DNA from 2 places in the Streptomyces sp. NPDC051963 genome. Region 2 is predicted to be linked to the other one. Evidence: riboswitches for the same ligand, from Rfam matches in the RefSeq annotation. Region 2 holds a riboswitch; the other holds the start of a gene.
The links. Region 2 has a riboswitch for glycine ahead of gcvP (aminomethyl-transferring glycine dehydrogenase). Riboswitches for the same ligand answer to the same signal wherever they lie in the genome.
Positions count from the first base shown of each region.

Region 1: it holds a riboswitch for glycine, as region 2 does, so the genes downstream of both, gcvT (glycine cleavage system aminomethyltransferase GcvT) here and gcvP (aminomethyl-transferring glycine dehydrogenase) in region 2, are expected to answer to the same signal.

Region 1 is NZ_JBIUCC010000007.1:477,304-480,701, forward strand. Features, by position in the region: gene glyA (serine hydroxymethyltransferase) at 1-216, opposite strand, end outside; gene gcvH (glycine cleavage system protein GcvH) at 230-607, opposite strand; gene gcvT (glycine cleavage system aminomethyltransferase GcvT) at 708-1,841, opposite strand; glycine riboswitch at 1,991-2,090, opposite strand; gene ACIHFB_RS30180 (AAA family ATPase) at 2,287-2,991, shown strand; gene ACIHFB_RS30185 (enhanced serine sensitivity protein SseB) at 3,055-3,398, shown strand, end outside.
Region 2 is NZ_JBIUCC010000001.1:1,502,178-1,505,575, reverse strand. Features, by position in the region: gene ACIHFB_RS06480 (DNA polymerase IV) at 1-1,058, shown strand, start outside; gene ACIHFB_RS06475 (PRC-barrel domain-containing protein) at 980-1,351, opposite strand; glycine riboswitch at 1,465-1,560, shown strand; gene gcvP (aminomethyl-transferring glycine dehydrogenase) at 1,737-3,398, shown strand, end outside.

The DNA.
Region 1 (3,398 bases), on a different contig from region 2:
GTCGACGTGCTCGCAGCCGCCGTAGTAGCGGCGGCCCGGGTAGCCCTCGGCGTACTTGTTGGTCAGGACCGAGCCCTGTGCCTCCATGACCGCGACCGGCGCGAAGTTCTCCGAGGCGATCATCTCCAGCGTGGACTGCTGGCGGTGCAGCTCGGCGTCGACGGCGGCGGCGACATCCGGGTCGAGCTCATGCAGGGGGGTGTTGAGGACGGACATGCTCTACGACTCCTCAGCCGGCGGAAAAGGCGGTGTACTCGTCGGCGGAGAGCAGGTCGGACGGCTCCTCCGCGACTCGTACCTTGAACAGCCAACCGCCCTCGAAGGGCGCGGAGTTCACCAGCGACGGGTCGTTCACCACGTCCTCGTTCGCCTCGGTGACCTCGCCGCTGACCGGGGAGTACAGGTCGCTGACGGACTTGGTCGACTCCAGCTCGCCGCAGGTCTCACCCGCGGTCACGGTGTCACCGACCGCCGGAAGGTCCACGAAGACGACATCGCCGAGCGCGTTGGCCGCGTGCTCCGTGATGCCGACCGTCGCGACGCCGTCCTCGGCGGCCGACAGCCACTCGTGCTCCTTGCTGTAGCGCAGCTGCTGGGGATTGCTCATGGCCTGAATTCTCCTGTACGCGGGGGAGTGCTGGTGAATGGGGGACTACGGAAGAGGGGTGTGAACAGGGCGAATGTGCCCGGCGTCACAACTGGAGTGTCTACTTCTGGCGCTTGTAGAACGGCAGCGCCACGACCTCGTACGGCTCGTGGCTGCCTCGGATGTCCACCGCGACCCCGGCGGTACCCGGCGCCGCATGCGCCGCGTCGACGTACGCCATCGCGATCGGCTTGCCCAGCGTGGGCGAGGGGGCGCCGGAGGTGACCTCGCCGATCACCTCGCCGCCGGCGACGACGGCGTACCCGGCGCGCGGGACGCGGCGGCCCTCGGCGACGAGCCCGACAAGGACGCGCGGCGGCTCGGACGCGGCGCGCTCGGCGGCCTCCTGAAGCGCCGCGCGCCCCACGAAGTCGCCCTCCTTCTCGAACTTCACCACTCGGCCGAGCCCGGCGTCGAAGGGCGTCAGGGAGGTCGACAGCTCATGCCCGTACAGCGGCATGCCCGCCTCCAGGCGCAGGGTGTCCCGGCAGGACAGGCCGCACGGGACCAGGCCCGCGCCCTCGCCCGCCTTGGTCAGCGCCTGCCACAGCTCGACCGCGTGCTCCGGCCGTACGAACAGCTCGAAGCCGTCCTCGCCGGTGTAGCCGGTGCGGGCGATGAGGGCCGGGACGCCGGCGACGGTGCCGGGCAGACCGGCGTAGTACTTCAGACCGTCGAGGTCGGCGTCGGTGAGTGAGGCGAGGATGCCGGGGGACTCGGGACCCTGGACGGCGATGAGGGCGTAGGCGTCGCGGTCGTCGCGCACTTCGGCGTCGTACCCGTCGGAGCGCTCGGTCAGCGCGTCCAGGACGATCTGCGCGTTGCCGGCGTTCGCCACGACCAGGTATTCGGAGGAAGCGGCCTCGGTCTCGGCCAGCCGGTAGACGATCAGGTCGTCGAGGATGCCGCCGTCCTCGCGGCAGATCATGGTGTAGCGGGCGCGGCCGGTCCTGACGCCGCCGATGTTGCCGACGAGCGCGTGGTCCAGCAGGGCGGCGGCCTGCGGGCCGGTCACCGTGATCTCGCCCATGTGCGAGAGGTCGAAGAGCCCGGCCCGGGTGCGCACGGCGAGGTGCTCCTCGCGCTCGGAGCCGTACCGCAGGGGCATGTCCCAGCCGGCGAAGTCGGTCATCGTCGCGCCGAGCGAGCGATGCAGGGCATCGAGCGCGGTAAGACGGAGGGGGCTACTGCTCATCGGTTCTGCTCCCAGGGCATGACGGGCGAGGTCGTTCCTCCCCATCTGTCATCGGAACCTGAGAGGTTCATCACGACCACACGTACTGATGGTCACGACTTGCACCTTGGGTGGAGCCACTGCGACAGCGGCCCGCTTTTCAGATGTGCCTCGCCCGCGCGGTAACGGGGCCTGAGAGATTCAAGGGAGGGACTTGCTCCTTCGGCGCCCCGACAGCAGTGTTGCCAGGGACTCTCCCGCGCGGATTCAAGCGGCCGGTATGCAGTTGGCGCGCACATCATTGCACGCATCGGTCCGCCGTGGCAGGGGTACCTGTCAGGCCCGACCGCACACAGGGACCGCCCAGGGTCCACAGGCGGGCACAGCCGCCTGTAGCAGGCTTGTTGCGGGAAGCGGACGGAATTGGGAGACGCCGCGTATTACCTTCTCTTTACACTCGACGGGGATGGGAACTCCCGACCCCATGGGGAGGACGATCACGGTGAACAGGATCACGGCGTACGCCACCAGCTCGGCCCTCGCGCTGCCCGAGCAGCACACGGCCCCGGCCAGGGAGGCCCGCGGCGCGCTCCGGGCGCCCGTCGTCCGGGATCTGCGCGACCGCGCCGGCCGCAGCCCGCACGCTCTGCTCTTCGGTCCCAAGGACCTCGTCGTGATCACCGGCCTGCCCGGAAGCGGAAAGTCCACGCTGATGCAGCGCGCGGTGAAGGCCGTCCGGATCGACTCCCAGGACACCCGCGACCGCTGGGACGCGCGCGTGTCCCGCTTCCTGCCGTACGGGTTCTACCGCCCCCTGGTCCGGCTCGCGCACTACACCGGACTGCGCCGCGCCCTGCGCACCGGTACCGGAGTCGTCGTGCACGACTGCGGTACGCAGTCCTGGGTGCGCCGCTGGCTGTCCCGCGAGGCCCGCCGCCGGGGCGGCACGCTGCACCTGCTCCTGCTCGACGTCGCGCCCGGCACCGCACTGGAGGGCCAGCGCGAGCGAGGCCGCGGTGTCTCGCGGTACGCCTTCCTGCGCCACCGCTCGGCGGCCGCCCGTCTGGTGCGCTCCGTCGAGCGCGGCGACCTGCCCGACGGCTGCGGCTCCGCGGTGCTGCTCGACCGCGACGCGGCGGACGTTCTGCGCCGGATCGGCTTCACGGGCTGACGCCGGTGCCGCACCCGCTAGCCTTTGAGCCACGGCAGTGATCTCGGCAGGCGGTAAGAGCAGATGGACTTCCCAGGGAACTTCCCGGACTTCCCGGCACAAGCACACCCCCACCCGCACGGGGGCTGGCCCGGCAACGAGTTGGAGGAGGTGCTCTCCGCCTCCCTCAACATCCCCTCGGCCGTCGGCCGGCTCATCGAGGTCCTCGGCCGCAGCTTCGTCTGGGTCCCGCTGCCGAACGGCGGCGGCCCGAACAGCGTCCCGCTGGACCTGCCCACGCTGGATCTCGACGGCCAGGCCTACGTCCCGGTGTTCAGCTCCGAGGAGCAGTTCCGCCAGGTCGTCGGCTCCCACATGTCGTACACGATCGCCCCGGCCGTGGAGTTCGCCCGCGGCCTGCCCCCGCA
Region 2 (3,398 bases):
TCACCGGGTCGGTCGGACTCGCCGCCTCCAAGATGCTCGCGAAGATCGCCTCGGAGCAGGCCAAGCCCGACGGTCTGGTGCTGATCGAGCCGGGCACCGAGCGGACGCTGCTCGGGCCCATGTCGGTGCGGACCCTGCCGGGGGTCGGACCGGCGACCGGCGATCATCTGCGACGGGCCGGGATCACCACGGTCGACGAGATCGCCGAGGCGGGCGAGGACGAGCTCGTACGGCTGCTGGGCAAGGCCCATGGGCATGCGTTGTACGCCATGGCGCTGGCGCACGACGACCGGCCCGTGGTGTCCGAGCGGGAGACCAAGTCGGTGTCGGTCGAGGACACGTACGACGTGGACATCCACGACCGGGTCCGGGTGGGCCTCGAGGTGCAGCGGCTCGCCGACCGGTGTGTGGGGCGGCTGCGCGGGGCCGGGCTGTCCGGGCGGACCATCGTGCTCAAGGTGCGGCGGTACGACTTCTCCACCCTGACGCGGTCGGAGACGCTGCGCGGGCCCACGGACGACCCTGGGGTGGTGCGGGAGGCGGCGGCCCGGCTGCTGGATTCGGTGGACACCACCGGCGGTGTACGGCTGCTGGGCGTGGGCGTCAGCGGGCTTGCCGACTACACGCAGGAGGACCTGTTCGCGCAGGCGGCGGGGGTGCAGGTGGAGAGTGAGGTGGAGGAGCCTTCGCCCGGCGAACCGGCCGAGGAGCCGTCGGCGCCCGTGGAGCGGCGTTGGTCTGCGGGGTACGACGTACGGCATGCCGCATACGGGCACGGATGGGTGCAGGGCAGCGGCCTCGGGCGGGTCACCGTGCGGTTTGAGACGCCCGACTCCGAGCCAGGGAGGGTGCGGACCTTCCGGGTCGACGATCCCGATCTGGAGCCGGCGGATCCATTGCCGCTCGTGCCGCGAAGACCCGACGAGCCCGACGAGCCCGACGGGCAGGGCGAGCGGGTCGAGCCCGGGATGCCGTCGGTTCAGGCGTCGTCCGTGCCGGCCAGTTTGCCGAAGTCGCGGTCCGGGAGCGAGGGAGGTGGGGCGACGTCGAGACCGTAGTGGTGGTAGAGCTGGAGTTCCTGCTCCGGCGAGAGGTGGCGGCCCACCCCGAAGTCGGGGGCGTCCTTGATCAGGGCGCGTTCGAAGGGGATGTGCAGGGCCCCCTCCATCAGCTCGCTGGGCTCCAGTGGGACGAAGGCGTCCCTGCTGAACAGGCCGGTGCGTATGGCCGCCCACTCCGGTACTCCGGTGGCGTCGTCGAGGTAGACCTCGTCTATGGTGCCGATCTTGGTGCCATTGCGGTCGAACGCCTTGCGGCCGATCAGGTTGCGCGGATCGATGTCGGTCTGCACGGTCCCTCCAATTGGTCGCAACTCATCCGTAAGCACTACAAAAGAGCACATTCACCGAGGTGGCCACTCGAAGGTTCCGGCGTCGGCCTCGCTGGTACTCTGACAGCGGCTGCTGACCCCGTGCGGGAGAGTCCTCCGGACACCATCGGAGGCGCCGAAGGAGCAAATCCTCCCCGGAATCTCTCAGGCTCACGTACCGCACGGACGAGGTCACTCTGGAAAGCAGGGCGGGTGCCAATAGGCTTCCGCTCTCACCGACGGTGAAAGCCGGCAGCCCTCGGGCGGCCGGTGAAGCTCTCAGGTTGAGATGACAGAGGGGGAGGCCGTCCGGGGACCCGCGCCGTGGTGCCCCTCGAAGGTCGTGTCTGACCAGGAGGCCTCCGCAATGACCGCCCATCGCATTCCGCTCTCCGAGCTCGAACAGGGAATCCCCTTCGAGCAGCGCCACATCGGGCCCGACCAGGAGGCGCGGGCCAAGATGCTCGCGCAGGTCGGCTACGGCTCGCTCGACGAGCTGACCGCCGCCGCGGTGCCGGATGTGATCAAGAACGCCGACGACCTGGAGCTGCCCGGTGCACGCACCGAGGCCGAGGTGCTGGCCGAGCTGCGCACGCTCGCCGACCGCAACCAGGTGCTCGGCTCCATGATCGGGCTCGGGTACTACGGGACGTTCACGCCGCCCGTGATCCTGCGGAACGTCATGGAGAACCCGGCCTGGTACACGGCCTACACGCCGTACCAGCCGGAGATCTCTCAAGGGCGGCTCGAGGCGCTGCTGAATTTCCAGACGATGGTCGCGGAGCTGACCGGACTGCCGACCTCCGGTGCCTCGCTGCTGGACGAGGGGACGGCCGCCGCCGAGGCGATGGCCCTGTCCCGGCGGATGGGCAAGAACAAGAAGGGCCTCTTCCTGGTCGACGCGGACGCGCTGCCGCAGACCGTCGCCGTGATCGAGACGCGGGCCGAGCCGACCGGCGTCGAGGTCGTCGTCGCCGACCTCAGTGAGGGCATCCCGGCCGAGCTCGCCGAGCGTGAGATCAACGGCGTGCTGATCCAGTACCCGGGCGCCTCCGGTGCCGTACGCGACATCAAGCCGGTCATCGACCGGGCGCACGAACTCGGCGCGCTCGTCACCGTCGCCGCCGATCTGCTCGCACTCACGCTGGTGAAGTCGCCGGGTGAGCTGGGTGCCGACATCGCGGTCGGGACGACGCAGCGGTTCGGTGTGCCGATGGGCTTCGGCGGGCCGCACGCCGGATACATGGCGGTGCACGAGAAGTTCGCGCGCAGCCTGCCCGGACGGCTCGTGGGCGTCTCCGTCGACGCCGACGGGCACAAGGCCTACCGGCTCGCCCTTCAGACGCGTGAGCAGCACATCCGTCGCGAGAAGGCGACCAGCAACATCTGCACCGCCCAGGTGCTGCTCGCCGTGATGGCCGGGATGTACGCCGTCTACCACGGGCCCGAGGGGCTGAAGGCCATCGCCCGCCGGACCCATCGGTACGCGACGCTCCTCGCCGAGGGGCTCAGCAGCGGTGGTGTCGAGGTCGTCCAGGGGGCCTACTTCGACACCGTCACCGTGCGGGTTCCGGGGCGGGCCGCCGAGGTCGTCGCCGGTGCGCGCGAGCACGGCGTCAATCTGCGGCTCGTGGACGCCGACCGCGTGTCGATCGCCTGCGACGAGACCACGAACCGGGCCCAACTGGGCGCCGTATGGACCGCATTCGGGGTCGAGGCGGACATCGAGGCGCTGGACTCCGCCACGGCGGATTCGCTGCCGGACGCACTGCTGCGCACCGACGACTACCTGACCCACCCCGTCTTCCACCAGTACCGCTCCGAGACCGCGATGCTCCGCTACCTGCGCAGGCTCGCGGACCGGGACTACGCGCTCGACCGCGGCATGATCCCGCTGGGCTCCTGCACCATGAAGCTCAACGCCACGACCGAGATGGAGCCGGTCACCTGGCCCGAGTTCGGGCAGCTGCACCCCTTCGCGCCCGCAGAGCAGGCGCAGGGCTATCTCACGCTGATCCGTGAGCTGGAG